One region of the Streptosporangium sp. NPDC051022 genome, then DNA from elsewhere that is predicted to be linked to it. Evidence: predicted binding sites of a transcription regulator. Region 1 holds the regulator's gene; the other holds the start of a gene.
What was found. Region 1 encodes LexA, which represses DNA repair genes until DNA is damaged. Its sites were predicted from a motif close to TCGAACANNTGTTCGA; they were not measured.
Positions count from the first base shown of each region.

Region 2: AB0N02_RS31015 (SAV_6107 family HEPN domain-containing protein) is a predicted target of LexA. The motif match lies at 10,251-10,266, and genes of this name have one in related genera.

Region 1 is NZ_JBFBCF010000019.1:59,070-74,133, forward strand. Features, by position in the region: gene AB0N02_RS27720 (helix-turn-helix domain-containing protein) at 1-458, shown strand, start outside; gene AB0N02_RS27725 (alpha/beta fold hydrolase) at 373-1,302, opposite strand; gene AB0N02_RS27730 (TetR/AcrR family transcriptional regulator) at 1,544-2,113, opposite strand; gene AB0N02_RS27735 (hypothetical protein) at 2,097-2,999, opposite strand; gene AB0N02_RS27740 (TetR/AcrR family transcriptional regulator) at 3,520-4,158, shown strand; gene AB0N02_RS27745 (VOC family protein) at 4,408-4,800, opposite strand; gene AB0N02_RS27750 (hypothetical protein) at 5,125-5,706, shown strand; gene AB0N02_RS27755 (MerR family transcriptional regulator) at 5,791-6,705, opposite strand; gene AB0N02_RS27760 (OsmC family protein) at 6,783-7,289, opposite strand; gene AB0N02_RS27765 (hypothetical protein) at 7,262-8,248, opposite strand; gene AB0N02_RS27770 (vitamin B12-dependent ribonucleotide reductase) at 8,538-11,378, opposite strand; gene nrdR (transcriptional regulator NrdR) at 11,464-11,925, opposite strand; gene AB0N02_RS27780 (LysM peptidoglycan-binding domain-containing protein) at 12,223-12,483, opposite strand; gene lexA (transcriptional repressor LexA) at 13,117-13,827, shown strand; gene AB0N02_RS27790 (hypothetical protein) at 14,144-14,665, opposite strand; gene AB0N02_RS27795 (transposase) at 14,814-15,064, shown strand, end outside.
Region 2 is NZ_JBFBCF010000023.1:23,970-39,033, reverse strand. Features, by position in the region: gene AB0N02_RS31075 (thiazole synthase) at 1-531, opposite strand, end outside; gene thiS (sulfur carrier protein ThiS) at 537-737, opposite strand; gene thiO (glycine oxidase ThiO) at 754-1,926, opposite strand; TPP riboswitch at 1,919-2,025, opposite strand; gene AB0N02_RS31060 (FAD-dependent oxidoreductase) at 2,261-3,433, shown strand; gene AB0N02_RS31055 (Rv2175c family DNA-binding protein) at 3,484-3,858, shown strand; gene thiE (thiamine phosphate synthase) at 3,836-4,480, shown strand; gene AB0N02_RS31045 (polyprenyl synthetase family protein) at 4,586-5,653, opposite strand; gene metF (methylenetetrahydrofolate reductase [NAD(P)H]) at 5,944-6,876, shown strand; gene AB0N02_RS31035 (GNAT family N-acetyltransferase) at 6,881-7,477, opposite strand; gene AB0N02_RS31030 (helix-turn-helix domain-containing protein) at 7,764-8,408, shown strand; gene AB0N02_RS31025 (YbaK/EbsC family protein) at 8,657-9,136, opposite strand; gene AB0N02_RS31020 (L,D-transpeptidase family protein) at 9,246-10,052, shown strand; gene AB0N02_RS31015 (SAV_6107 family HEPN domain-containing protein) at 10,512-10,958, shown strand; gene AB0N02_RS31010 (PP2C family protein-serine/threonine phosphatase) at 11,022-12,245, opposite strand; gene AB0N02_RS31005 (transcriptional regulator) at 12,392-12,886, opposite strand; gene AB0N02_RS31000 (universal stress protein) at 13,158-14,060, opposite strand; gene AB0N02_RS30995 (amino acid permease) at 14,057-15,064, opposite strand, start outside.

The sequences.
Region 1 (15,064 bases):
GGCGGGGCACGCTGTACCGCCGCTATCCCGATCGGGCCGCGATCGCGACCGCGATGCTCGACGAGCACGAGAAGGCGCTGCAGCGCGAGCTGATCGAGGGCGAGGCGCCCCTGGGACCGGGGGCGCCGCCCGCGGAGCGGCTGGCCGCGTTCTACGCGGCGATGGTCGGTCTCCTGGAGTCCCACGCCCACCTGGTCCTGGGCGCGGAGACGGGACGCTCCCGGTTCGAGACCGGGGCCTACGGCTTCTGGCGGGTGCACGTGCGCTCGCTGCTGGTCTCCGCCGGGGTGCCGGACCCGGACGCGCTGGTGGAGGTCATGCTCGCCCCGCTGGCCCCCGAGGTCTACACCTACCAGCGCTCCGGGCGCGAGCTCAGCCCCGAGCGGATCGCGGCGGCCCTGGGCGAGTTCGCCCACCGGCTGCTCTCAGCGCCGCCGCCACCTCCCCGGGATGCGTGAGCTGCGGATAGTGCCCGGCACCCCGGATCACGACGGCGGGCCCGCCGGTGACCGGCGAATCGGCCGACCCGGCGACGATCGTGACCGGGACCTCGATCCGGCCGAGCAGCACGCGTAGCTCGTCCCGGGTGGCGTAGGCCGTGCGCATCGCCTCGACCACCCGGCGGGCGGCCCCCGGACGGCGCAGGTCGGTGATCGCCTCCGCCGGCACGCCGAGCCCGCCGCCGAGACGTGCCGCGGACATCCGGCGCAGCACGGGTACGGCCGCCGCCGAGCGGGCGAACCATCCCGCGGGCGCCTGCAGGAACGCCGGGGCGACCAGGACGACGGCGGACACCCGGTCCGGGTGGGCCCGCGCGTAACGCAGGACGGGTCCGCAGCCGAAGGAGTGACCGACCAGCACGGGGCGCGTTCCGACCGGTTCCAGCAGGGCCTCCGTCCAGTCGGCGAGCGACCGGGCAGGGGCGGAACGGCCCAGTCCCGGCAGGTCGGCGGCCAGGGCCGGGCCGTCCAGCGCGCCGCTCACACCGGCCCACGAGTCGGCGTCGAGCGGCAGCCCGTGCAGCAGCACGTACTCGGGGTCGTCGCGCCCGCCGACCACCCAGGTCCTGCTTCCGGCCACGTCCTGGAACCCGTACGGCTCGCGCGGCGGCTCCCCCGCCCCGAACCGCGCCCCGACCAGCCCGTCGGCCCACCGCCTGATCACCCGCTCGGCGGGCGGCATGCGCAGCCCGGCCCGCTCGGCGAAGGCACGGGCCGGGGCGGTGTCGTAGCGGTCGCCGGACAGGAAGGACAACGTCTCGGGGTCGGCCCCGGTGAGCGCGCAGAGCGGCCGCCACCGCACGGTCCTGGCGGAGCAGCTCCGCGACCAGGGAGCGTCCGATGAATCCCGCCGCGCCGAAGACGATGGAGTCGGGGGTCACACGATCACCTCATAATAGATCGGTCTACATATTTCATGGGCACACGAAGGCCCGTCGCGAACGAAACGCGGCGAACCCCCTGGCGGGACGACCGGCTCGGCACCGGGAGCACCGGATCGACGTCAGGAAGGGCTGAGCGGGGTCAGGGGTGCCGGATCGGCGTCAGGACGGCCGGAGCAGCGCCGCGACGCGGCGGGCCGCGCGGTCGAGCGGCTCCCGGCTGCGGCGGGCCCGCGCCAGCAGCAGCGCCCCCTCGACGAGGGCGAGAAGAACGGTGGCCGTGTCGTCCGGCTCGGGGTGCCCGTCGGCGGCCAGCCGGTCGCGCAACTCGCCCTCCCACGAGCCGTAGACCTCCGCGCACACCTCCTGGAGGGGATCGCTGACGGCCGCCATCTCCAGTACGACCGTGGCCACCGGGCACCCCTTGCGCCACCCGGAGGCCTCCAGCCGGTCACCGAGCAGGGCCAGCACCCCGGTGACCAGGCTCGCGGTGTCGGGCACCGCTTCGGCCAGGTCGCGCACGGTCCGGCCGATCTCGCGGCCCGCCCGCCGTACGGACTCTCCGACGAGCTGCTCCTTGCCTCCGGGGAAGTGGAAGTACAGCGAGCCGCGCGGCGCCCCGCTGGCCGCGACCACCTGGTTCAGCCCCGCCCCGAAGTAGCCGCCGCTCTCGACCAGGTCCTGCGTGGCGTCCAGCAACCGGCTCCGGGTCTCGTCACCCTTCCGTCCCATGCCCAAAAAAATAGACCGGTCTTCCTATTATTGACAACCCCAACCGGCCGGACCGGAAACCACCTGTCCTGTCCGGCTGGACCCTGCAGTGTTCGCATTCAAGTGGCAGTAAGTGCTGCACCGTTCGGGCCCACCTTGCACGTGATCGCCGATGCGGTCGCATCAGGTCGAGGTCCTCGCCCCATGCGTCCAGCACCGCGCCGTGGCCGGCGCGCCGGGCCGCCGCCTCGACACGGGCGAAGAGGCGCCGTTGCAGGGACACGTCGCCCGTTGCCGAGATGCGGTCCGCGGCGGCCAGCAACATGCCGGTGTCCCAGCCGGGCAGCGGGAACCGGGCGAGTTCCCATTCCAGGTACCTGTTGTAGGGGCGGGGGCGGCGGTCGAGCGCGAAGAGCAGTTCCAGTAGGAACCGGACGCTGTCGGCGGCGTCGAGGCGGGCGGCGAGTGAATGTCCGTCACGGTCGTTCTTGACGGAGCGGTAGAGGGAGTTGGCGTAGGCGTCGAGCCATTCACCGCAGTTCCGGAAGGCTTCATCGGCGTCGAGTCGTGCCTTGGCGGCCAGGATCCGGGCGATGCCTCCGTCGAGCCGGTCGAGCACGATCGCGGCACGGGCGAGGGCGTAGCGCTCGAAGCCGGGCATGCCGGCCGTACGGAAGGCGGCCAGGGGGATGATGACGAGGTCGAGCTGCGGGGTGCGGTGGCCCGTGAACCGGGTGAGATCCGTTGTCGCGCCGTCGGCGAGGACGACGTACAGGTCGTGGTCGGAGTGCTCGGTGGTCATGCCGTCGTGGGCGCGGGAGCCCTTGAGGACGAGGCCCACGACGGCGGGGTCGGCGGCGGCGAGTTCGACGAACGCGTGGTAGGTGAGGGGCTGCTGAGCGGACATCGTGTTCTCCGGTGGGATGGTGACGGGTATGCCTGCCGGGGCGGTCCCGCCTGCCGGGGATCGCCTGCACCGTCCGCGGCGACACGTGGCCGCCGCCCGGAAGATCAACGCACGCGTGGCCCCTGTCGCTCAGGCCGTCCGAGAGGTACCGGCCTCGAGCACGGCCGGTTCCGCGGGACGGTGTGAGCCCCGCGCAAGCCTTGGTCGTAGCCATTCATCGACGATCGTGATCTGAGCGCTCCATCGCCCCGAAGCCGCAAGGTGATTCCGAACAACCTACGGCGCCCCTGTCCGGGCCTGCATCGCAGCTCGCAGGTCAGCATCAGGTTGCGTCCACGGAGAAGTGCAGTCTTCCGCCGGAAGGGACAGCATCCCCAAGGCGCCCTTCCGGGCATGCCTCCTCCCCTTTCCCGCGCCGTCGGTCCACGGCACCGGCCGCGTTCGGCCAAATCCCCCTTCTCTCGCGCGTCGCCCCATCCGGCAGAACGGAATATTTTGTTCCGGAAGTTATATTGGTGACATGGAGACGACGAGCACGGGGCCCCTCAGCGGCCGCAAGGCCCAGGCGGCCCACAACGACCGGGTGATCCTCGAAGCCGCGCGGGCGGTCTTCGTCGCCGACCCCGGCGCCCCGATCTCCGCGGTGGCCGAACGCGCGGGAGTGGGCATCAGCGCGCTCTACCGCCGCTACGCCGGCAAGGAGGACCTGCTCCGCAAGCTCTGCGCGGACGGCCTGAAGGTCTACATCGCCGCCGCGGAGGCGGCGCTGGCCGACGAGGGCGATCCGTGGACGGCCTTCGCCACCTTCGTCGGCGACATCGTGGACGCCGACACCCACTCCCTGACGATCAACCTGGCGGGTACCTTCACCCCGGACGAGAGCCTTCATCGCGACGCGGAGCGCGCCTCCGAGCTCACCGTTCGGCTCTTCGAGCGCACGGCCGAGGCGGGTCTCCTCCGCCCCGGCCTGAACGTCGCCGACATAACGATGATCTTCGAGCTGCTGGCGGCGGCGCAGCTCGGCGACGAGGCCAGGACGTCCGAGATCAGGCACCGCTACCTGACGCTGATGCTGGAGGCCCTGCGCCTGCCGTCGGCCGGCCCGCTGCCCGGCCCGCCGCCCACCGTGGAGGAGGTCAACCGGCGCTGGAACGTCTGACGCCGTGACCGGGAACGCCCACCGGACCGAGCCCCGCTCATCGGCGCCGATCCACTCCACTTCACCGCCCGCCGTACCGGCGCCCGAACCGCCACGCACACGATGAATACCGGCGCCCGAACCGCCACGCACACGATGAGAGGAAACGGCCGGGATCACGCGGTGCGCGATCGGCCCGCCGACCGCCCCGGCCCCCGGCGTCTCCTGTGCCCGTCAACCCCGCGGGACACCACGCCCGCGGGCCCGTCCTCAGCCGTTCTGCGCGAACAGGTCGACGGCGTTGCCGTCCGGGTCGTGGACGACGGCGTATCGCTGGCCCCAGAACGCGTCCCACGGTTCCTTGTGCCCCTTGTATCCGAGCGAGACGAGTTCGTCGTAGGCGGCGTCGACCTCGGCGGGCCCGTCGAACCGGAAGGCGAGGGAGATCCCGGGGCCACCGGTGGGCGGCCGCCACTCCGGGTCGAACGAGTGGATCGTCTGCACCGTGTCCCAGGCGAGGCGCAGGCCACCGGGCAGCACCGCCTCGACGTGCGGCTGCCCGTCGGCCTCCGGCGGGATCTCCAGGCCCAGCCTGCGATAGAACGCCAGTGACCGGGCCATGTCCTCGACGACGACGCCGACGACGTCCAGTTGGGCTTTCATGTCGGTCACCTCTCCGGTCTGCGGATCGAGCTCACGCCGACCAACCTAACCGGGGCCGTTCCCTCCGGTCTTGCAGGAATCGGACGTGTCCCGGCCTCCACCGGGAGGCGCCGCCGGGAGGCGACAACGCCGATGGATCATCGGGCGGAGAGGGCCGCGGAGAGGGCCGCGGACAGCGGGCTCGGGCGGGCGGCACATCCCACCCTGACTTTACAAGTTGCACCAATCCTTCCATTTCGGTCATGTCATAGCTGGCGGAGCGGCAGAATGATCACCTTCGACGCCGCTCGATCGGCACGTGACATCCGACGAAGGGATGAATGCATGATCACGTCGACGAAGACGGTCCTCCTCGCCGTGGCGCTGTCCGCCGGAGGAGTCATGGCGGGCCCGGCCCACGCCACGACCACCGCCTCGGCCACTGCTCGGACCACTGCCACGACCACTGCCACGACCACTGCTCGGACCACTGCTCGGACCACTGCCTCGGCCACCGCCACGACCACCGTCTCGGCCGCCGCCTCCACCCCGGAAGGCGTCTGCGGCTCCGGGTTCGGCAGGGTGGGCGACGGCAGCCGCCCGGTGAAGACCTCCTCCGGCAGGGTCTGGGGTTACGTCTACCTGCTCTACAACCGCACCACCGGATACAACTGCGTGGCCACGATCAAGACGAGCTACGCGGGAACGGCCACGTACACCGCGGCGACGTTGCAGACCCAGACGAAACGGTTCCGCGACGAACCCGAGCGGACGGCGACGAAGAAGGACACCGGCCGCTACAAGTACTACGCGGGCCCGGTGAAGCTCTACGCCAAGGGCCTGTGCGTCAAGTACTGGGGAGTCGTGAAGTCGCCCTCCGGTGAGACCGCCACGGGCGGCCGCGGCTCCTGGGGCAACTGCGGGTAGCGTCCCGTACCGGACGACGGCTCCCGGGCACACCCGCCGGGAGCCGTCCACGTCTCCCGGAACCGCCTGCGTCAGGCGTGACGCTCAGGAGCCGATGTCCGCCTTGAGCGCGGCGATCAGCCACTCGAAGACGGGGACGGCCGACGGGAACGGGGGACGGTCGTTGATAATTCCCAGCAGCTGCCAGTAACGCTCGACCCGGGCGTCGGTGAACGTCTCCATCTGCCCGAGCAGCCGGACGCGCTGCTCGGCCGGGGTCTCCGGGGCGACGACGAGGTCCAGGACGGCCTTGCCCTCCGCCGACTCGGGGGTGACCCCCTCCCGCAGCGCCCGTCCCACGTGCTCCATGACGGCGCCGTGGTCGAAATCCGGCCCGGACGGGGGTGCGTCCCGGCCCGCGACCACCATCTCCCTGGCCCGCCGCCGGAAGTCCTCGTCACCGGCGAGCTCGGCCAGCTCGATCCAGGCGTCCACCTGTTCGGGGCTCGGGTCGTCGGGCAGCTCGGTGTTCACCTGCCGCATGCCGCTCGCGATGCGCGCCGCGGGATCGTCGGGGTCGACCCCGGCGAAGACGCAGTCGACGAAGTCGTCGATGATCTGCTGCCGCTCCTGGGCGGACAGCCTGGCCAGTTTGTGCATCAGGAGTGTCTCCTCGATCGTGCTGCCGCGCTTGGCCACCGTGCGGAGCACGGCGCGGCGCAGCCGCAGGGTACGGATCTCCGCGTCCAGCGCCGAGACGTGTGTCTCGGCCACCTGGGCGACGGTGGTGGTCCGGCACAGGACCTCCCGGACGACGTCGAGGCCGAATCCGAGCTCGCGGAGCGTCCGGAGGAGGTCGAGACGGGCCACCGCCTCCGCGTCGTAGAGGCGGTAACCGCCACCGGACCGCTCGGCCGGCGGAAGCAGGCCGATGTCGGACCAGAAGCGGATCGTCCGCACCTGAAGGCCGGTACGGCGCGCGAGTTGCCCGATGGTGAAAAGTTCTGTGCCTTCGCTCACGGAGACCACTGTGCCGTCTCCAGCAGGTGGAGACTCAAGCGGGATTTCCGGCTCGCCGGACCGGGGCGGCGCACCGGTCAGGAGGCGGTGGAGTCCCGGGCGGGGATGTCCTGTGCCGCGCCGAGGATCACCGGCTCGTGGCGGACCGGGAAGTTGACGGAGGCGGCGATGAAGCACATCCGGTGGGCGCGTTCGTGCACCTCCGTGGCGAGGTCGGCCTGATCGGCCCGCGCCAGGGTCACTCGCGGCCGCAGCACGACCTCCTCGAACCGGCCGCCGCCGTCGGGCCCCTCGATCATGCTGCCGCGCGGATGGTCGGTGTATCCGGTGACCACGATCCCCTCCGTGGCGCACAGGTGGAGGTACCACAGCATGTGACACTGCGACAGCGACGCGACCAGCAGTTCCTCGGGGTTCCAGCGGGCCGGGTCACCGCGGAAGGCGGGGTCGGAACTGCCGGGGATCGGCGGCTTGCCGTCCGCCTCGACGTCGTGCGCCCGTTCGTAGGCGCGGTATCCGCTCGTCCCCGTCCCGCGGTCGCCGGTCCAGGTCACCGTCACCTCGTAAAGGTGGGTCTTCGCCATCGCCGTTCCCCTCTCCGCCGTGTCCGTGCGTCACCGTCCGCGGCATCCGGAGGACGGCCGGTCACCGGGCGGTGCGTCCGTTGCAGGAGCACCGTACTCCCCGGCCGGTGGCGCCGATCGCCCGGTCCGGCGGCGAACGGGGCGGTGGCGAGGATCTTCAGACAGCGCGCGTAGGTGGCGGCGATCCAGAAGATCGACTCACGGTGCAGCCCCTTCGCGATCAGGTCACGACCGCCGTCGACCGCGACCGGCCGTGCCGTGACCGTGATGTCGGAGGCGAAGGGGAACGGCGTCCGGGCCAGGGGCACCGTGGCGTCGAACGCCTCGGTCATCGCGCGCAGGTGGTGTTCGGCTCGCGACGGCGTGATGTCCGCGCAGCCGAGCAGTCGCAGGAGTTCCTCGTAGTGTTCGAGGTGGCCGTAGTCGGCGAGGAGTTCCCGGGCGGCCGGGTAGCGCAGGCGAACGGTGGGATTACGCAGGCCCGCGGTCAGCAGCACGTGCGTGGTCACACCGGCGGGGAAGATCAGGGCCGTCACCCGGTCGTGCGACGCCGCCGAGGGGTCCAGCGCCCCGAGGCCGTCGACGACCTTCTGCTCGGCGCTCCGGCAGCGCCGTCGCACCCATGGTCGCCTGGCGTACTCGACGGCGGTGACGGCCTGCAGCCGGGTCAGCCTGCCGGCGGGGTCGGCGACGACGGTGTTCTTCCGGAAGCCGCCCGCCAGGTGGTGGGACCCGAGGATGACCTCGGCGGACGGAAGCTGCCCCCAGGACAGGTACGTCACCTCGATCAGGACGCCCCTCCAGCGGAACTTCCCGAGCTTGGGAGGAGGGTCGGTGTCCGTGGTCACGACCATGAGGTCGACGTCGGACGCCGGGGACAGTTCGGCGTCGTCCGGCAGCCAGATCGTCGAACCGCTCAGAAACGCACCCGCGAAATTCGCGGCTTTCGAGTTGTCCATCTCCGTCGGCCGCCGGAAGCACGGTGCCATAGCCCACGGCATGTCCGCGAAGAGCTCCGCCCGCATTCCCCGCCGAGGGCTTCCCCGCACGAGACGAACGTGGCTGTCAGCCACAGAATCCCTTCCGGTCTAACCGGTGATACGCCGATTGAACCGGAAATCAGCGCATGAGGGCCCTGCGTCAATGGCAGGGAGGTCCGGCCACAAGACCGGACCTCCTTGCAAACCCAGTATCAGCAAGACCTCAGCCGAAGCGCCGGGTCCCGGTTGGACCGGATGACTTCGGGAGTCAGCTGCAGCCGCTGGTGGAGCCGCAGCCCTCGCAGACGTAGCAGCTGCCGGCCGGGCGCATCTTGGTGCCGCAGGTCATGCAGAGCGGCGCGTCGGCGGTACGGCCCTGGTGGGACTCCAGGGAGCCGACCCGCTCCGGCGCGGCGGTCACGGCCACGGCCTGGGGACGGGGCTGCGGCTCCTCGATGGGCGCCGAGGTGGCCAGCTCGGCGATGACCTCGTCGGCGGCGATCGGGGCCGGGTCCTCGCCGCGCTGCTGGGCGGCGCGCTCGGAGGCCGAGAAGATCCCGAGGGCGGCCCGCTCGTCGTAGGGCAGGTGGTCCAGGGCCAGGCGGCGGAAGATGTAGTCCATCACCGAGGCGGCCATGCGGATGTCCGGGTCGTCGGTCATGCCCGCCGGGTCGAAGCGCATGTTGACGAACTTGCCGACGTAGGTCTCCAGCGGCACGCCGTACTGCAGGCCGATGGAGATGGCCACCGAGAAGGCGTCCATGACGCCCGCGAGGGTGGACCCCTGCTTGGACATCTTCAGGAAGACCTCGCCGAGACCGTCGTCGGGGTAGGACGAGGCGGTCATGTAGCCCTTGGCGCCGCCCACGGTGAAGCGGGTGGTCGTGCTGGGGCGCTGGTTCGGCATCCGGCGGCGGGTCGGGCGGCTGACCTCGACGACCTGGATCTCCGGCTCGGCGACCTCGGCCTTCTCCTCCGTCTTCTGCTCCACCTTCTTGCCGGCCGCGGAGAGCGGCTGGCCGACCTTGCAGTTGTCGCGGTAGACGGCCAGGGCCTTCAGGCCGAGCTTCCAGCCCTCCATGTAGACCTGCTCGATGTCCTCGACCGTCGCGGACTCGGGCAGGTTGACCGTCTTGGAGATGGCGCCGGACAGGAACGGCTGGGCGGCGGCCATCATCCGCACGTGGCCCATCGGCGCGATGGCCCGCTCGCCCATGGCGCAGTCGAACACCTCGTAGTGCTCGCGCCGCAGGCCCGGGGCGTCGACGACGTGACCGTGGGCGGCGATGTACTCGACGATCGCCTCGACCTGCTCCTCCTGGTAACCGAGCTGCCGCAGCGCGCGCGGGATCGTCTGGTTGACGATCTGCATGGAGCCGCCGCCGACGAGCTTCTTGAACTTGACCAGGGCCAGGTCGGGCTCGATGCCGGTGGTGTCGCAGTCCATCATCAGGCCGATGGTGCCGGTCGGCGCCAGCAGCGAGGCCTGGGCGTTGCGGTAGCCGTTCTTCTCGCCGAGCCTGAGGCAGTCGGCCCACTGCCGGGAGGCCTCGGTGTGGATCGCCCTGTCGATCCCGTCCAGCGTGCGCAGGTCGTCGTTGGCCGCGGCGTGCTTGCGCATGACGCGCTTGTGCGCGTCGGCGTTGCGGGCGTACCCCTCGTACGGCCCGACCACCGCGGCCAGCTCGGCGCTGCGGCGGTAGGAGGCGCCGGTCATCAGCGAGGTGATGGCGCCCGCGATGGCCCGGCCGCCCTCGGAGTCGTAGGCGTGGCCGGTGGCCATGAGCAGCGCGCCGAGGTTGGCGTAGCCGATGCCGAGCTGGCGGTAGGCCCGGGTGGTCCGGTCGATCTTCTCGGTCGGGAAGTCGGCGAACGTGATGGAGACGTCCATCGCCGTGATGATCAGCTCGGTGATCTTCACGAAGTTCGCGATGTCGAAGGAGTCGTCGTCCTTCAGGAACTTCAGCAGGTTGATGCTGGCCAGGTTGCAGGAGGAGTTGTCCAGGTGGAGGTACTCCGAGCACGGGTTGCTGGCGGTGATGCGGCCGGTCTCCGGGCTGGTGTGCCAGTCGTTGATCGTGTCGTCGTACTGGACGCCGGGGTCGGCGCACTCCCAGGCGGCCGTGGCCATCTTCCTGAACAGCTCCCGGGCGTCGACCTTCTCGATGACCTCGCCGGTGAGGCGGGCGCGCAGGCCGAAGTCACCGCCGTTCTCCACGGCGCGCATGAACTCGTCGGAGACGCGCACGGAGTTGTTGGCGTTCTGGTACTGGACCGAGACGATGTCCTTGCCGCCCAGGTCCATGTCGAACCCGGCGTCGCGCAGCGCGCGGACCTTGTCCTCCTCGCGCGCCTTGGTCTCGATGAACTCCTCGATGTCGGGGTGGTCGACGTCCAGGACGACCATCTTGGCCGCCCGGCGGGTGGCGCCGCCGGACTTGATGGTGCCCGCGGAGGCGTCCGCGCCGCGCATGAAGGAGACCGGGCCGCTGGCCGTACCGCCGCTGGAGAGCAGCTCCTTCGACGAGCGGATCCGGGAGAGGTTCACACCTGAGCCCGAACCGCCCTTGAAGATCACACCCTCTTCCTTGTACCAGTCGAGGATGGACTCCATCTGGTCGTCGACGGCCAGGATGAAGCAGGCGCTGACCTGCTGCGGCGAGGCGGTGCCGACGTTGAACCAGACCGGCGAGTTGAAGCTGAAGATCTGGTTGACCAGGGCGTGCTTGAGCTCGTGGTCGAAGATCTCGGCGTCCTCGTCGGTCGCGAAGTAGCCCTCCTCCGCCGCGGTCCTGGTGTAGACGCCCACCACCCGGTCGACGAGCTGCTTGAGGCTCCACTCCCGCTGCGGGGTGCCGACCGCGCCACGGAAGTACTTCGTGGTCACGATGTTGGCGGCGTTGACCGACCAGGACTCGGGGAACTCCACACCCCGCTGCTCGAAGTTGATCGAGCCGTCCCGCCAGTTGGTCATGACGACGTCGCGACGCTCCCAGGACACCTGGTCGTACGGGTGCACCCCAGGCGTGGTGAAGATGCGCTTCATCTTCAGCCCCTTACGCGACCGCTTCCCCCCACGCGCGGCTGCGCCGCTGACCGTCTCCGTCATGACATCCCCCTTCCGGGGCTCCACAGAGCCCTCAAGTCGGACAACTTCCACGCGCCGCCCTGTCCCCCGGCGCCCGGGGCCTGTCTCAGTCGTGCCTGGCGGAACGTTCCGCGCGAAGCTGCTCGATCTCCGCCTCGAAGTCGGCAAGGGTCTCGAAGCCCCGGTAGACGGAGGCGAACCGCAGATAGGCCACCTCGTCGAGCTCACGGAGCGGTCCCAGGATCGCCAGCCCGACCTCGTGGGCCGCGATCTCCGCCGATCCTGTGGCGCGGATGCTCTCCTCGACCCGCTGTCCGAGCTGAGCCAGCGAGTCCTCGCTGACCGGGCGTCCCTGGCACGCTCGCCGGACACCGGCGATCACTTTGTCCCTGAAGAACGGCTCGGTCACCCCGCTGCGTTTGCTCACCATGAGCAACACCGTCTCCTGCGTGGTGAACCTGCGCCCGCATTCCGGACATGTCCGCCTGCGGCGGATGGCACCGCCGTCCTCCGTCGATCGGCTGTCGATGACCCGCGTGTCAGGATGACGACAGAACGGACAGTGCACGCGCGTCGCCTCCTTGACTTGCCTAGCGGCTCACCTTTCCCTTGTTACTCCACTTGCTCCGCGGTCTCAGCGAGGGACGCTCGCGCACGCCCCTCGAATGGTCGAGATGCGGTAATAGGAACACAATCTATGGTGGAGAAGAATGATGAAGCCACTAGATGTTGTGGTCCAACCGTAGGAGCGTCGGCCCATGAACGCAAGTTGGGAAGACCCCGGGAGACGAAGTCGCTGATCAGCGCGCCACACCGGCGGCAGTCGGGCGTGTCGCCTCCCGGGGCGGCCTGTCCGGGGGTCCGGTCAGCGGACGGGGTCACCGGGAAGGTAGAGCCGGGCACCGGGCCGGATCACGGAGTCGGGCAGATCGTTGAGGTCCATTATCAGCCGGACCGCCGAGGCGGCGTCACGCTCCGTCGTCATGGCCTCCGCGATCCCCCAGAGCGTGTCACCTCCGCGCACCACGACCCACGGCAGCCCCTCGCGGTCGCGAGGCTCGAGCGCGGAGGCCCCGTCGATGCGGGCGCCGACCCACAGGGCCCCGAGGGTGAGGAGCGTGAGCATCGCGATCACCACGACCCTCCCCCTCCGGGTGAGCCGGATCGGCGGGGCGGACCGCCGCGCCCCCTTCTGGGAGCCCGCTCCCGCCGGCCTTCCCGACCTCCTTACGCCGCCCCTCCCGGCCGGCCTCCCCGCAGGACCGCCCCCGGCCCTCCCCGGAGAGCCTCCCGCCGTCCTCACGGCGGCCCCTCTCGCCACTTTCCCCACGGGTCTCCCCGGGGCCCTCCGCACAGCCCCTCCCGCGACCTCACGCCGGGCAGCGGGCACCCTCCCGGCCACCCCCTCGGTCATCCGCCCGGCCGCCCACACGGCGGTCCCCGCGGCCGCCTCCCCGCTCGCCGCCCCAGCCGTCGCCCCGGTCACCCCGGTCACCCCGGCCATCTTGGTCGTCTTGGTCGTCTTGGTCGTCGTCTTGGTCGCCTTCACGCTGCCCCCGCCCCCTCGACCTGGCCGAACACATGTCGAAGAAAGATCGGCGAATCGAACACGATGTCGATCGAACTCCCGTACGATGTTGTACACCACGCCGCCGCCGATTTCGAGGACGCTTCGAACAATTGTTTGAGTATGATCTTCGGCGAGGGTACGGTCGCTGTGTGCGACGTAAGCAATACAGACCGGGAGCGAGGAGACCGCATGAGCGAGCATGACGAGAACGGTTCGGCCGTCAGCGACCTGGCGGTGCGCAGGCGTGACTCCCTTGGCCTCACCCCCAGGCAGCGCAAGATCCTTGAGGTGATCCGCGACTCGGTGCAGCAGCGCGGCTACCCGCCGTCCATGCGGGAGATCGGCGAGGCGGTGCAGCTCACCAGCACCTCCAGCGTGTCGCACCAGTTGACGGCTTTGCAGCGCAAGGGCTACCTCCGCCGTGATCCGCACCGTCCCCGCGCGCTGGAGGTGCGCCTGCCCGGCGAGCCGGTGCTGTGGGTGGATCCCGACGCCAACGCCGACGAGACCTCCGTCAGCCGCCCGACCGCGGCCTATGTGCCGCTCGTCGGCCGGATCGCGGCCGGCGGGCCGATCCTCGCCGAGGAGAGCGTCGAAGACGTCTTCGCCCTGCCCAAGCAGCTGGTCGGCGAGGGAACGCTCTTCCTGCTCCAGGTGACCGGCGACTCCATGATCGAGGCCGCGATCGCCGACGGCGACTGGGTGGTCGTCCGCCAGCAGCCGGTGGCCGACAACGGCGACGTGGTCGCCGCGATGATCGACGGTGAGGCCACGGTCAAGACCTTCAAGCGCAAGGACGGCCACGTCTGGCTGGTCCCCCACAACGCGAACTACGACCCCATCCCCGGCGACGAGGCCACCGTCCTGGGCAAGGTCGTGGCGGTGCTGCGCAAGCTCTGAGATCGGCGGCGGTGGCCTCGAGACGACTCACCGCAGGAGCGGTCCCATAACAGGGGACCGCTCCTCAGTTGTTTCCGTACCCCTGCGGCCTCACTGAGGATCTCCTATCTCGGCATCTTGTATCTTCCGCCTCGCTCAGAAGACCTCACCCCGATCCGGAACGTGAAAGACCCGGCCTCAAGAGGATTTCGGGGAGGTACAGCTCCAGCACCCTGACCAGCCCTGGGCTATCCGGCTTTTTCTCCTGCGATGCTGTACAGCCGAACCCCACTTGCCCTCGGAATCCGGCTTCACAGTCCACAGGAAAAAACCAGACCTACTCCTCTTCGTCATCCTCCGGCCCGCCGGTTCGGTTGCGCTGGATGAACTCGAGCACTTCGAAGGCCCTGTGCTGGAGATCCAGCCACTCCTCCGGCGAGCCGAGAAGTGGCGGAAACGACACTCTATTGCCCAGCTCTTCAAGGTTCTCCAGCGAACGTCTCGCGCCACCCAGCCATTCGTGCAGACGCTTGCGCTCCTCGACGATCAACTGCCCCGTGGACATCTCTGTCTGGACAGGGAGCACTACAGGATCAATGTCAGCCTCAGCCTCATCGTCAGCACCACCACGGATGAAGAGAGGGATTTCCGGCGGCACATCCGTCTGCCCGGTCATCCTCTGAGCACGTTCTGGGTCGGAGGCGAAGACGACATCCGCCGAATTGCGGGCCAGTGCTCCGGCTTTCAGACCGGGGGTGAAGGCCCGCATGGAAGGACCGCCGAGCCCGGGCGTGCCCTGAGCTGAACGGTTCCGCTGCTCGATGCACCGGCGCAGGATACTGATCGAAGCGCTACCCACCGATCCGGCGAATCCAGGTGAGGTCCGGTGAATATCCGATGCCGGGACTTCGTCATGAAGACCAAAGGGGCATGCAGGGCAAAAGCATCATGCCTACCGGTTTTAGCGTTTCCGTAGTGCGACCATCACCCAAAGCTAGGATCATGGCGTGCAGCTGCGGTACAACTTCCGTCTCTACCCGAGCGCCGGTCAGCGCGAGTCGCTGGCGCGGGCGTTCGGGTGCGCGCGGGTGGTGTTCAACGACGGGCTGCGCATGAGGCAGGACGCCCGCGATGCCGGGTTGCCGTACATCTCGGATGGGGACCTGTCCAAGCGGGTCATCACGCAGGCCAAAAAGACCCCGAAGCGGGCGTGGCTCGGCGAGGTGTCGGCGGTGATTCTGCAGCAGGCACTCGCCGA
Region 2 (15,064 bases), on a different contig from region 1:
GTTCGCGGCCTCCACGATGAGCTCGATGTTGTGCGGGTTCCTGATGCCCAGCCCCGAACCGATCGGCGCGCCCAGCGGCATCACCGCCGCGCAGCCCGCCTGTTCGAGCCTGCGGGCCAGAGCGGGGTCGTCGCCGATGTACGGCAGCACCACGAAGCCGTCGGCGACCAGCCGCTCGGCGGCGTCGAAGGTCTCGATGGGGTCGGGCAGCAGGGTGCGCTCGTCGGAGATGACCTCCAGCTTGACCCAGTTCGTCTCCAGGGCGTCCCTGGCCAGCCTCGCGGTCAGCACGGCCTCCCCCGCGGTGAAGCAGCCCGCGGTGTTCGGCAGGACCTTGATGCCGCGCCCGCGCAGCAGGTCGAGCACCGAACCCCGCGCGGACGGGTCGAGGCGCCGCATCGCGACCGTGGTCAGCTCGGTGCCCGAGGCGGCGAGCGCCTGCTCCAGAACGTCCAGCGAGGGAGCGCCCCCGGTTCCCATGATGAGCCGGGAGGAGAACTTCTCCCCTCCGAGAAGCAGATCGTCGTTCATGTTCCTCAACCTCCCTGCACCGCGGTGAGCACCTCGACCCGGTCGGCCTCGGTGAGCGACGTGGAGTCCCACGCGCCGCGCGAGACCACCTCGTCGTTCACCGCGACGGCCACGCCGCTCCTGAGCTCGGTCAGCCTCTGTACGGCCTGCGCCACCGTCGCCCCCGGGGGCAGTTCGTGGGCGGTGCCGTTGATCGTCACGTTCATCAGAACTCCTGGAAACTCATCGGCGCTCCTGGAAACGCAGCGGAGAGCAGCTCGCCGACAGCTCGCCGTCCGCGTCGCCGAGACAGAGGTCGGCGGTGAGCGGGGCGAGCAGCACCCCGCCCCTGTGGTGCCCGGTGGCCAGCGACAGGCCGGGCACGATCGTGGGGCCGACCAGCGGCAGGTTGTCGGGCGTGCCGGGGCGCAGGCCCGCGACCACGTCGCCGAGTTCCAGCTCGGTGACGCCGGGGACGAGCTCCCGCGCGTCGCGCAGCAGCTCCCACATCCCTCCCGCCGTCACCCGGGTGTCGAAGCCCATCTCCTCCTGGGTGGCTCCGACGACGACCTCCCCGTCGCCGCGCGGCACCAGGTAGACGGAGGAGCCGTGCACGACGCCGCGCACGCACCGCTGCAGGATCCGGGAGGGGGAGCGCAACCGCATGATCTGGCCCTTGACCGGCCGCACCGGCGGCACCGCCTCGGCCGGCAACCCCTCCAGGGCGCCCGACCAGGCCCCGGCGGCCAGGAGCACCCGGGAGGCGCCGATGATCTCGCCGGTCGCGAGCCGTACCCCGGTGACCGTCCCCGTCCCCGTCCCCGTCCCCGTCCCCGCCGTCTCCGTCCCCGCGGTCGTCCCCGCGGTCGTCTCCACGCCGGCCACGCGGGAGCGCACCAGCGCCCCTCCCGTCCTGGCCAGGGCGGCCAGGAGCGCCCCGGTGACCCTCCTGGGGTCGACCCAGGCGTCTCCGCCCGCCAGCAGGCCGCCGCGGACGGACGGCGCGAGCATCGGCTCCAGGCGGCGGCACTCGCGGCCCGTCAGGCGCTCGGCGGGCAGCCCGAGCTTCTCGGTGAACGCCGCCAGCTCGTCCAGGGCCGCCAGGTCGTCCGCGCCGAAGGCGACGTCCAGCGTCCCGTCGGTGCGGTAGTCGAGGTCGAGCCCGCTGTCCGCGCCGAGTTCCGCCGCGAAGGCGGGCCACCTGTCCAACGAGGCCAGGCCCAGCCGCAGGAGGGGCTCCTCGGTGTAGGTGACCTCGCTGACCGGGGCCAGCATGCCCGCGGCGGCGTGGGAGGCCCCGGAGCCCGGGGCCGGATCGACCACCGCCGTCCTCAGCCCTCGCCTGGCCGCGCGCCACGCCACCGACAGCCCGATCACGCCGCCGCCGATGACGAGCAGATCGAAGTGGTGTGACATAAGTCTCCGCTCCCTTCGCCGGCATGACCCGGATCAGGTTCGTGGCGGTCGAGGGCCCGCTTACGGTCACGTCCGAATCCGCCACCACCAGGAGCCGTGCCGCGGCCGTGCCGGTCTGGCACGGTGTTCTCGCACGTCACCCGGCTCGCGCCGGTCCTCGTCGTGCCGCAGCCCTCCTCTCAGCCCGGTGCGTTCCGGGCTCCCGCGCGTCTGTTCGCTCCCACCCTAAGGGCTGGAACAACACCCTCACTGCGTTGGATGCGAGCTAAATACCGTTTTCGTTATCAAACAGCTAATGGCAGAGGGTCGGCCTGGCCGCTTAGGCTCGTGAGTTGTGAATCATGTCGTGGTGGTTGGCGCCGGCTTGGCCGGCGTACGCAGTGTCGAGGCGTTACGAGCCCGCGGGTTCGCCGGCACGATCACGTTGATGGGCGAGGAGGCGCACCGCCCCTACGATCGCCCGCCGCTGTCGAAGTCCGTCCTGCTGGGCGAGACCGACTCCACGATCGTCGACTCCGATCTGGACGCCCTGGAGGTCGACTTCCGCGCGGGCGTCGCCGCCAAGGGACTGCGCCCCGGCGTGGTCGAGACCACCGAGGGCGAGCTGGCCTACGACGGGCTGGTCATCGCCACCGGGGCCCGCCCGATCCGGCTGCGCGGCGACGGTGCGCAGCACGTGCTGCGCACCATCGACGACGCGCTTGAGCTGCGGTCCCTGCTCGTCGCCGGCAGGAGCGTGGCCGTCATCGGGGCGGGCTGGATCGGCGCCGAGGTCGCGACCGCCGCCCGCAGGGCGGGCTGCGAGGTGACCGTCGTCGAGGCCGCCGCCTGCCCGCTGGCGGCCGCCCTCGGCCCCGTCGGCGCGCACACCGCCTCCTGGTACGCCCAGGCGGGCGTCGAGCTGCGCCTGGGCGCCCAGGTCGCCTCCGTCGACCACGACGGGCTCACCCTGGCCGACGGCTCCCGGATCACGGCCGACGTGGTCGTCACCGGCGTGGGCGTGCGGCCCGCGGTCGAGTGGCTGGCGGGTTCCGGCGTCGAGCTCGACAACGGCGTCGTCACCGACGAGCACCTGCGCACCGCGCTGCCCGGAGTGGTCGCCGCCGGCGACTGCGCCGCCTGGTGGTCGCGCCGGTACGGCCGCCGCCTGCGGGTCGAGCACTGGGACACCGCGCTGGGCGCCCCCGAGGTGGCCGTGGCCGCGCTCCTGGGCGGCGACGCGGTCTACGACCCGGTGCCCTACTTCTGGTCCGAGCAGTTCGGCCACATGGTGCAGTACGCCGGGCACCACGACGGCGAGCGCCTGATCCTGCGTGGCGACCCGGAGGCCGACCCCAGGTGGGGGGTCTGCTGGGTCGGCGAGGACGACAGGCTCGTCGCCGTGCTCGCGGTGAACCGCCCCCGGGATCTGCTCCAGGGACGCCGTCTCATCGAGGGCGGGCAGCGCCTGGCCGTCGACCGCCTGGCCGATACCGCGGTAGCGTTGCGCGATTGCACGGTGGCGTAACCTCGCCGCCAGGTGTTTGGCGAAGGGCGCGATGTGGTAGTGGTGGATTCGTGACGCTTTCTGTTGCGCAGATCGATCGGGAGACAGACCAGCTGGTGGGCGAGTGGCTCACCCTGACCGAGGTGGCCCGGAGGCTCAACCTCAGCGCCGGTCGCGCGAAGCAACTTCTCAAGGACCGCAAGCTCATCGGAGTTCGACGGGGCGGTGGCGAGCCACAGGTCCCCGCGGCCTTCCTCGCCGCCGACGACGTCGTGAAGGGACTGCCGGGCACGCTCACCGTGCTGCTCGACGCCGGATACGACGACGTCGAGTCGCTCCGCTGGCTGTTCACTCCAGACGAGACCCTGCCGGGGTCCCCGGTGGACGCGATCGTCGCGGGCCGCCACACCGAGGTCAAGAGACGTGCCCAGGCCCTCGGTTTCTGACGCCCGCCTGTACCTGTGCACCGACGGTCGCCGTGACCGGGGAGACTTGGCCGATTTCCTCGACTCCGCCCTGGCGGGCGGGGTCGACATCGTCCAGCTGAGAGAGAAGGGCCTCGAGGCACGTGAGGAGCTCGCGCTCCTCGAGGTCTTCCGCGACGCCTGCGACCGCCACGGCAAGCTGCTGGCGGTCAACGACCGGGCGGACATCGCCTACGCGGCCCGTCCCGACGTGCTCCACCTCGGTCAGGGCGACCTGCCGGTGCGGATCGCCCGGGACATGCTCGGCGACGACATCCTCATCGGGCGTTCCACTCACGCCCCGGAGGAGGTCTCAGCCGCGGCGGCCGAGTCCGGAGTCGACTACTTCTGCTGCGGCCCGATCTGGCCGACGCCCACCAAACCGGGCAGGACCGCCCCGGGCCCGGCGCTGCTCCGGCACGCCGCGGCACTGGACACCGAGCGGCCCTGGTTCGGCATCGGCGGCATCGACCTGTCCAACCTGGACGAGGTCATGTCGTACGGCGTGCGCCGGGTCGTGGTCGTGCGGGCCATCACCGAGGCGGACGACCCGAAGGCCGTGGCGGAGGAGTTCCACCGGCGCCTGGCCGCCGGACCCGCCTGATCTCCGGATCCGTCCGTCCCCGGACCCCCGGTGCCCGGGCCCGTGCCCGGTCGCCGGAGGATCCGGGGCGGCGGATCCGACCTGGAGAGTCCGGAGAGTCCCGCCTCAGGTGCGGCGGGACGTCGCGGCCACGGCCAGGTCGGCCAGGGCCGTACGTGCCTCCGCGGTGATCGGGGCGTCGTCCAGCGAGCTCAGGGCGTCGTCGAGATAGTTCTTGATCATGTCCTCGCACGCCGCGAGCGCCCCGGTCTCCTCGATGATCCGGCGCAGCCCGCCGACCCCGGCCGCGTCCAGCTCCGGATCGCCGAGCGTGTCGTTCACCGTCCTCGCCTGGGCGGGGGAGGCCGCGGCGAGCGTGCGGGCGATGAGCATCGTCCGCTTGCCCTCCCGCAGGTCGTCCCCGGCGGGCTTGCCGGTCTCCGCCGGGTCGCCGAACACCCCGAGGATGTCGTCGCGGAGCTGGAAGGCGATGCCGACGGAGCGGCCGTACTCCTCACAGAGCCGGTCGATCCACGGCTCGCGCCCCCGCGCGGCCAGCACGAGGCCGAGCCTGAGCGGCTGCTCGACCGAATACTTGCCGCTCTTGAAGAGGGCGACCCGCAGCGCGCTCTCGAAGGTGTTGGCGCCGTGCGCCTGCTCCAGCAGGTCGAGGTACTGCCCGCACATGAGCTCGGTGCGCATGTGGTCGTGGACCTGCCGGGCCGCGGCCAGCGACTCCTCGGGCAGGCCGCTGCCACGCCACATCTCCCCGGACCAGATGAGCATCAGGTTGCCCAGCAGGATGGCCGCGCCCTGCCCGAACTGCTCGGCCGAGCCGCGCCAGCCCGCCTTCTCGTGCAGTGACTCGAACCTGCGGTGAGCCGACGGCATGCCCCTGCGCAGGTCGCTGGCGTCCATCAGGTCGTCGTGCACCAGGGCGCTGGCCTGGAGGAGCTCCAGCGACGCGGCGGCGGTGAAGACGGCGGGGTCGTCGCCGCCGCCCGCTCCGCGCCAGCCCCAGTAGCAGAACGCGGGCCGCAGCCGCTTGCCGCCGGCCAGGAAGTCCTCGGCCGCGGCGAGCAGCGGGGCGAGCTCGGGGGCGTTGACCTGGGGGCGCTGCCGGTCGACGAACTCCCTGAGGGAGCGATCCACTTCGGAACGGATGGTGTCGAGCGCGGCTGCGGAAGCGGTCATGCACCGAGATTATCGGCCCGGAGGATGGGGTTCTGTCCGCGGATGCCCCATAGGAGGTGAGGAGGCCACGGGACCCGTGCGGGGGAGGTTTCCGGACGGCCGTCCCGGCTGGGCGTCGAGGACGCCGGGGAGGGCTCCGGGGATGTCCGGAGGATGTCCGTACGGATATCCGGAGATGTCCGAAAGACGGCCGGACCGGGCCCCGGGGTTGCCCGGACGATGCCGGAAGGTGACCACATTGGGCCGATCACGGTTGTGGCGGCTCGTCGGGCGGCCAGTACCCTAGGGTCATGGCTCTGGGTCGCCCGTCAATCCTTCCCGATCGCGTGCCCACCGTCCGCGAGCTCCTCGCCGCCGGTGGCCGGTCCTTCTCATTCGAGTTCTTCCCCCCGAAGACGGATGAGGGGGAGCGACAGCTCTGGCGCGCCATCCGGGAGCTGGAGGCCCTGCGTCCCACCTTCGTCTCGGTCACCTACGGCGCCGGCGGCGGCACCCGGGACCGCACGGTCGAGATCGTGGAGCGGCTCGCCCACGAGACCACGCTCACCCCGGTCGCCCACTTCACCGCCGTCAACCACTCCCTCCGCGAGCTGCGCCACCTGGTCGGCAGGTTCGCCGGGGCGGGCGTGCGCAACATCCTCGCAGTGCGGGGCGACCCGCCCGGCGACGTGACGGGGGAGTGGATCCGCCACCCCGAGGGCGTGCTGTACGCCGAGGAACTGGTCCGGCTCATCCGCCAGTCCGGCGACTTCTGCGTCGGCGTGGCCGCCTTCCCCTACAAGCACCCCCGGTCGGCCTCGGTCGAGGCCGACACCGAGCACTTCGTGCGTAAGTGCCGCGCGGGCGCCGACTACGCCATCACCCAGATGTTCTTCCGCGCCGAGGACTACCTCAGGCTGCGCGACCGGGTGGCGGCCAAGGGCTGCGACACGCCGATCATCCCCGGCATCATGCCCGTCACCCAGATGAGCACGATCGCCAGGTCCGAGCAGCTGTCGGGCGCGCCGTTCCCGCCCGAGGTCGCGGCGCGGTTCGAGGCCGTCGCCGACGATCCGGCCGCGGTGCGCAGCCTGGGCATCGAGCACGCCGCCGAGCTGTGCCAGACGCTGCTCGCCGAGGGCGCGCCCGGCATCCACTTCATCACCTTCAACCGCTCCAGCGCGACGCGCGAGGTCTTCCAGGCCCTGGACGTCGCGCCGAGGACGGCCCAGCTGGCGGTCTGACCGGTCAGCGGGCCGACCCGGCCGACCCCGCCGGTCGGTCGGAGCGCCCGGCGGAGTCCGGCAGCGGGAGCGTGGCCCCGACGATCGCGTAGTGCTCGTAGCCGCCGGGGAAGACGAACCGGGTGAGCAGGTCGACGAAGCCGACGCTGCGGTAGAGATGGCGGGCCGCGGTCGCCTGGTCGCGGGTCGACAGTACGGCGGTGCGTTCGCGGCGGTCCTCGCACAGGCCGGTGACCATCGCCCGGCCGACGCCCTTGCCCTGATAGTCGGGGTGCACGTGGATCTCGGCCAGTTCCAGGGCGTCGCCGAGCCAGCCCCGCGCGCTGGCCTCGCCGTTCCGCTCGGCCAGCGCGTGGCGGACGATGTCGTGCCACCACTGGCCGGGTTCGCCGTGGAAGCCGTAGGCGACCCCCACCGGTCTTCCGTCGGCACGCTCGGCGAACAGGCAGGTGAACCCGGTGTGGGCGGCGTGGTTCCGCATGATCGCCTTACGCCCGGTGATCTGGTCGGCCGGCGGGAGCATCGCCGCGGTGTAGACGTCGAGGACCGCGTCGAGTTCCGCGGTGAACTCGTCGGGGCTGACCCGTCGCAGTCCGATCACGCAACGCACCCTAGCAGCAGCGGTGTCATGCGAACTGTTCAAAGGTGCCAAAGTGACGTGCGGGATTTTCACATATTTGGCATATCTCGATATGGAAAGCGGATCTTTCCATGCTTTTTCTGGTGTTTCCTGCCTTCTCGCACCCTCCGTGCTCCGCCCGCGGGCCGGCGCGGTGCGACGGCGGGCGCGGACTCGGCCGCCGGGTGACTGGACAGTCACTACACGCATGTGTAGTTTCTTTTTCCATAAGATGGTCAGATATACGTGTGGACAGGAAAGGCCGGCGGTGGCGAGGATCGAGGCGGACTTCGAGGACCTGACGGCTCGCGCCCGGATCAGGGACGCCGCGCTGCGGCACTTCGGCGAGCACGGGTTCGAGCGGGCGACGATTCGCGGGATCGCCGAGACCGCCGGGGTGTCCTCCGGGCTGGTGCGCCATCACTTCGGCTCCAAGCAGGCGCTGCGCGAGGCCTGTGACGAGTTCCTCGTCAAGGAGGTCCGCAGGCTCAACGACGAGGCGCGCGCCGTCCCCGTCTCCGTCGAGGTGAACCCGGTCGCCGCCGCGCTGGCCGCGCTCGGCCCCTACCGGCGCTACCTCGCCCGTGCCCTGGCCGAGGGGTGGGCCGAACCGCTGTTCGACGAGATGGTGCGGATGAGCGAGGAATGGCTCGAAGAGGTCGACAGGGACCGTCCCGACCCGCCCTTCGCCGGACGCGGGGCCCGCGCGGCGGTGGGCACCGCGATGGCGCTGGCCGTACCGCTCCTCCACCGGCACCTCTCCCGGAGCCTGGGCGTCGACCTGTTCAGCCCGGAGGGGGCGCACCAGCTGGCGGTGATCCTCCTCGACATCCACTCGCACCCCATGCTCACCCCGGAGGCGGCCGCCTCGATGCGGGAGGCCCTCGAAAAGCTCCGGCCCACATCACCCTGATCCGCGTACGCCGAGGAGCGCGAAACATCCGAAGCGCCCGTCGAGGGCCTGCGTCCGGCCGGGCCCGCCCGGCGGACCCCCTGAAGGACGACTCGAACCTCTGGAGAGTCGGGCACCTGCCGATGGCGTGCCGGCTTCCTCGCGCGCCGGGCGGCCGGTGGGGCCGCGCCGCCCGGCGAGGGATCACGGCCCCGCGGGCCGAGGCCGGAGCTCTCAGCGCCGGTACCGCCGGCGCCACCGGGGGACGGTCACCGTTCCACCTCGGCCGCGACCCCGCCCGTGACGCGGACGAGTTCGGCGAAGGAGGTCGGGAAGACCGTGTGCGGGTGACCGGCGGCCGCCCAGACCACCTCGTACCTGCCGAGCCAGACGTCGACGAGCGTTCTGATCGGAGCGGGATGGCCCACCGGGGCGACGCCGCCGATGACCTGGCCGGTGGCCGCGCGCACGAAGTCGGGGGCGGCACGTTTCACCTTCGCCGCCCCGACCGTCTCCGCGACCAGGCCCGTGTCCACCCGGTGGGCGCCGCTGGTGAGCACCAGGAGCGGTTCTCCGTCGGCGTCGAAGATCAGGCTGTTGGCGATGGCGCCGACCTCGCAGCCGAGCTGCGCCGCCGCCGTCGCGGCGGTCGGGGTGGCTTCGGCGAACACGACGATCTCGCCGGGGACGTCGTGTTCGCGCAGGACGGCGGCGACCTTCTCGATATTGGGATGCAACTTTTCTGGCACGCGGTCACTCTAAACAGGTTGACCGTTGATTACCGCTTCATAACCCTTACTGGGGCTTTGGAGGACGGTGCGCTATGGTCCGTGGTCTGGGCTTTGGTACTACGAGGGGATGATTTCAGTGGGGGTTGAACGGCGGCTCGGAGCGGCCGCGCTGATGACGGCGGGGGCCGTGTTCCTGTCGTCGCTTGTGTCTTCACCCGGCGTCGCGAACGCCCAGGCCGTCACCGCGACGGCCCCGGCGGCCTCGGCCAAGGCCGAGACGCCCGCGTTCGTCGCGCCCGGCAAGACGCTCAGGCTGGGGGCCAAGGGAAGCGTGGTCAAGGCGCTCCAGACGAGGTTGCAGGAGCTCGGCTACCAGCCGGGCAAGATCGACGGCCAGTACGGCGGGACGACCCTGACCGCTCTGTGGGCCTTCCAGAAGGTCAACGGAATTCCGCCGACGAGCACCGTGACCCGCAGAACCTGGAACGCTCTAGAGGCTCCGCGGAGCCCGAGGGTGCTGGTGCCGAACGGCAAGCCGACCCGGGTCGAGGTCAACCTCACCCAGCAGGTGATGGTCCTCTACGTCGGCGGTCAGGTGAAGCTGATCAGCCACACCTCCTCGGGCAGCGGGATCCCGTACTGCGAGACGGCCACCTGGCAGGGCAAGACCCAGAAGTTCTGCGGCGACGCCCGCACGCCGACCGGTGACTTCAAGACGACCTGGCGCAGGAGCGGCTGGCACAAGTCCTACCTGGGCCAGCTGTACAACCCGATCTTCTTCAACGGCGGCATCGCCTTCCACGGCGCGCTGTCGGTGCCGCTGGCCCCGGCCTCGCACGGCTGTGTGCGGCTGCCGATGCACGTGGCGGCGGTGCTGCCGGGCCTGCTCGGCACGGGGGTGCCGGTGCACGTGCGCGGCAAGTTCGTCCGTTAGCCGCCGGGCCCCGCGCCGTCCGGCCTTCCGCCGTCCGGCGCGGATCGGACGGCGCTCCGGACCGGATGGCGCTTTGGATCGGGCGGCGCTCGGACCGGGCGGCGCGGGCGGAGCGGCCGCGCGGTGGCGGACGGACAACGGCAGGTGGAAGCCCCGGGAGACCCTGGTCTCCCGGGGCTTTTGCGTCTTTCAGGAGGATCGAACTTTTGTTCGTGGTTTGCTTGACACGATAAGTGATCGAATTTATGTTCGATGTGAAGACGTGAGACTCGCGGCTCACGTCCAGGGTGGTCGGCTTCGCCCGTGTCGTCGGCGACGACGATCGGCCGGGCCGGGGCGGACGGGGAGAGGGGAAGCTCCTCGTCCGGCCGCCCGGCGGATTTGTCGGTGGGGTCTGCGAACGTTGACCTGACCGGTGAAAACGCCGGGAGCCGCTTGCGACCAAGGAGGCTGAAGCACATGACCCCTCGGCTCAGCGATTCCGATGGGCCCCGGCTCTCGACCACGGTGCGGGCGCACCTGACCGACGCGCGCGACCACCTCGAGGAGGCGTGCGCCGCACGCACCCCCGCCACCCGCTACGTCGCCGCCCACCTGGCGGCGCTCAGGGCGGCCGCCGCCGTCCTGGCCGCACGGCCGCGTCCCATGGACGGCCGCAGGCGCCGCCTGCGCAGCGCCTGGGAGCTGCTGCCCGAGGCCGAGCCCCGGCTCGCCGACTGGGCGCCCTATTTCGAGGTCAGCGCGACCAAGCGGGCCGCCGCCGAGGCGGGGATGACCCGGATGGTCACGGCCAGGGACGCCGAGGAGCTGATCTCCGAGGCGGAGAGGTTCGTCACCACGGTGGAGAACCTGCTCGGCGTGCCCACCCAGCCCACACTGCCGGCCCGGGTCCCCATGGCCGGTTAGGAGTGTCTTCCCGCGACACCTGACGGTGTCGCGGGCTCGGGCGCGCCCGGGCCGGTTCCCGGATCAGGCGGCCGAGGCCGCGGAGCTTGCGGCGCGGTGGCGCAGCAGGAGCATGGCGGCGTCGTCGCCCAGCGGCCTGCCCACGTGGCGCAGCAGGTCGGCGCGGAGGGCGTCCAGGGCCAGCTGAGGGTCGGTGCCGCCCAGCAGGTGCGCCCTGGCCTGCAGCGGATAGAACTGGCCCGTTCCATTGCGGGCCTCGATGACCCCGTCGGTGTAGAAGAGGACCTGGTCGCCGGGCTCGAACGGGATCTGGTGCGGCACGGCCTCACTCGCCTTCAGCGAGACCATGCCCAGCGGGAGCGCCTCGTCCGGCGGATCGGCGAACCACCGCTCGCCGTCCGCGGCCAGCACCATCGGGGCCGGGTGCCCGCAGTTGATGACGGTGATGGAGGTGCCCTCGCCGATCTCGGTGTTGTCGGCCATCTCGGTGATCTCGGCCAGGATGGCGGTGACGAACTGCTCGCCGGATAGCTCCCGGGTCAGCGCGTTCTCCAGCCGGGTCACCACGCCCTGCAGCTTGGCCTCGTCGTGGGCGGCCTCCCGGAAGGCACCCAGCACCACCGCCGCGGTCTCCACGGCCTCCAGGCCCTTGCCCTGGACGTCTCCCACGATGATCCGGACCCCGTGCGGAGTGGTCACCACCTCGTACAGGTCACCGCCGATGCGGGCCTCGGCCGTGGCCGAGGTGTAGGAGACGGCCACCCCGATCCCGGGTCCCGCCCTGCGGGGCACCGGCCGCAGCAGCACCCGCTGGGCGGCCTCGGCCACCGAGCGGACGTCGGCGAGCTGGCGCTCGTGCCGGAGCCGCCCGGCGCTGGCCAGCACGCTGGCCACGGTGACGCCGAGGATGGCGGCCATCGTGATGTTGGTGCGGGGCGTCCAGAGGATGTCGTTGTAGAGGCCGAGCGCGACGCACAACGCCAGGGCGATGACCCCGGCCACCGTGGTCCTGGCCAGGCCGCAGGCCACGCTGGCGAAGGCGGGACCGAGGGCCAGCAGGGGCAGCAGGCCGAACGTCGGGCCCGAACCGAAGTCGATCAGGGCCACCACGGCCATGACGACGAACGGCAGCAGCCTGAGCGTGTCCTGCGTCCTGGTGGCCCCGATGGAGGTCAGCAGCCGAAGAAAGGCCCGCGTCTTGGTCGATCCCAGCGACGCCTTGAGGGCGTCGAGACGGCTCTTCGGGCGTGCTTGAGAGTGATCATGCCGATCCCCTCCCCGGGCCATGTCCACCACATCTCGTTAAATGCCATGTTTGCCTTTTCCTACCACAGCGATCGTCACCCGTGGCGGGATGCAGGTCATGTTCTAACGAGAGAGCAAGATTTCCGGTCGTGGGATACACCGGAGCGTACCCACGACCGGACAGGCCGTCAGAAGGACTCGACGGCCCGGCGTGCCTCGGGGTCCAGGACACCCCAGGTGATGAGCTCCTCGGTGAGCTCGCTGGGGGACTTGTCATAGATCACGGCGAGGGAGCGCAGGTCCTCCTGGCGGATGGACAGCACCTTGCCGTTGTAGTCACCACGCTGGCTCTGGATGGTGGCCGCGTAGCGGGCCAGCGCCCCTGCCTTCTCCTTCGGGAGCTGGGCAAGACGCTCAAGGTCGATGACAAGCTTCGGCGTCGGGCCGAGCGGGCTCGGCGCACTGCCACCGGGCAGTAGTTCATTGACCGGAACCCCGTAGAAGTCCGCCAGCTCGGCCAGCTTCTGCACCGTCACCGCGCGGTCTCCACGCTCGTAGGAGCCGACGACAACGGCCTTCCAGCGGCCGCGGGACTTCTCTTCGACTCCGTGCAGGGACAAGCCCTGCTGGGTGCGGATCGCACGGAGTCTTGCACCCAGCGACTTGGCGTATTCAGACGGCATCGTGTGGCCCCCCGGCTCTGTTATGTACTGCTTTCACTTGATTGTGCTCCCTCGCAACTTATGCCCCTTTCACCGGGAAGGCGCCTGGGGTAGGCACCTTCGGTGACCGAAGCGTTGGGGTTTACCCGGTAACGTCGCGAGGTGTGGTTACGGACAGTGACGGTAAAGCTGTGGGCGCCTAAGGTCAAGCTGATTGGAAAAAAGAGGTCGAATCCGATCCGATGTGGTCCGCCTCAAACGCCGTGCTTGTCCCCTCGCGGATAGTGAATCATCACGGTTTCCCGAGCTTCTCGGCGGACCCTGGCTTGGCGGGGGGATTCCTGGGCAACATCATCACCGGGCACGGTGCCGAGCGTATGATCTTCAAGGAGACGTCGCCGAGGAAGACCCGGCGCAGAGGCCCCGTTTCGCTGGAGGCGCAGATCAAGATGGAGCCCTCGCAGTCGGCGCGCGCCAGTGCCGTGGCCACGTCCCTGCCCTCCAGCACCCCGACGTCCACCCGCACACGTCCCCGGGTGATCTCCTCGAGGTCGGCGGCCACCTGCTCCCTGAGCCGGCCGAGCATCTCCTCCTCGACCTTCGCCTGCCGCCTACCGCTCACGACGAGGGTGATCAGGCGCAGCGGCACGTCCACCTGCGCGGCCAGCTCGAAGGCCTGCCGTACGGCCTCGTCGGAGCCGGGGTCGCGCCGGTAGGCGACGGTCAGCCTCCGCAGCTCCGGCGACCCCTGCTCGCCGTATCCCCGGGGGGCCAGGGCGACCGGCACCGGAGAGGCGTGCAGGAGCTGGTCGGCGGTGCTGCCGATGCGGATGCGGCCCCGCCCTCCTCCGGGGGCCGACCCGATGACCACCACGTCGGCCTTGACCCTGCCGACGAGCTGGACCAGGCCGCGCCCGCTGCCCCGGTTGGGCTGTGAGAGGTAGTCGACCGAAATGTCCGTAATATCCGCCATGAAGTCGCGCGCCCGTTCCAGGATTCCGGCCGTCTGCTCGGCCACGTAGGACCGCCATTCGGCGTCGATCTTTCCGGGGCCCGGTGTCGGCCAGGCCGGCACGTGGACGTGGGCGACCGTCAGCCTGGCCCCCGCCCGCCGCGCCATCAGCACGGCCAGGGCCAGCCCGTCCTGCCCGCGGGCGCCGGGGACGAACCCGGCGAGGATGTGTTCGATCTTCATCGGACGCTCCGGTTGAGACGGGAGTGGCGGAAGCCGTACAGGAAGTAGGCGAGCAGGCCGACGACCAGCCAGAGCGCGAAGGCCAGCCAGGTGATCCCGGCCAGTCCCAGCATCACCACGACGCAGAGGATCACCCCGAGGACCGGCGTCAGGGGGAAGAACGGCGTCCGGAAGCTGCGGGGCAGATCGGGCTGGGTGTGGCGGAGCACCAGCACGCCGACGTTGACGATGGCGAAGGCGAACAGGGTGCCGATGCTGGTGGCCTCGGCGAGCTGGCCCAGGGGGATGAACCCGGCGAGCACGGAGACGAAGGTGGCCACGATGAGCGTGTTGGCGATCGGGACCTGGCGGCGCGGGTCGACCTTCTCGAAGATCTTCGGTATCAGGCCGTCGCGCGACATCGCGAACAGGATGCGGGTCTGGCCGTACAGCACGGTGAGGACCACGCTGGCGATCGCCACGACCGCGCCGAAGGAGATGATGACGCCCGCCCAGGTCGCGCCGGTCGCGCGGTCGGCGATCAGGGCGAGGCTGGCCTCGGTGCTCTCCGGGTGGAACTCCTGCCACGGCATGGCGCCGACGGCGGCCAGCGCCACCAGCACGTAGACGACCGTGACGATGACCAGGGACAACAGGATCGCCAGGGGGAGGTCGCGCTTGGGGTTCCTGGCCTCCTCACCCGCGGTCGAGGCCGCGTCGAAGCCGATGTAGGAGAAGAAGACCTGTGAGGCGGCGGCGGTGATCCCGGCGGCGCCCAGCGGGGCGAAGGGGGTCAGGTTGCCGCTCTCGAAGGCGCTGAAGGCCACCACGCAGAAGAACGCCAGCACCGCGATCTTGATCAGCACGAAGACCGCGTTCGCGGTCGCGCTCTCCGAGGCGCCGCGCAGCAGCAGCCAGGTGGCCAGCAGGACGATCAGGATCGCGGTGACGTTGATCACGCCGCCCTGGTCGCCGGGGGAGTGGGTGATGGCGTTCGGCAGCTGCCAGCCGAACAGGTCGCGGAG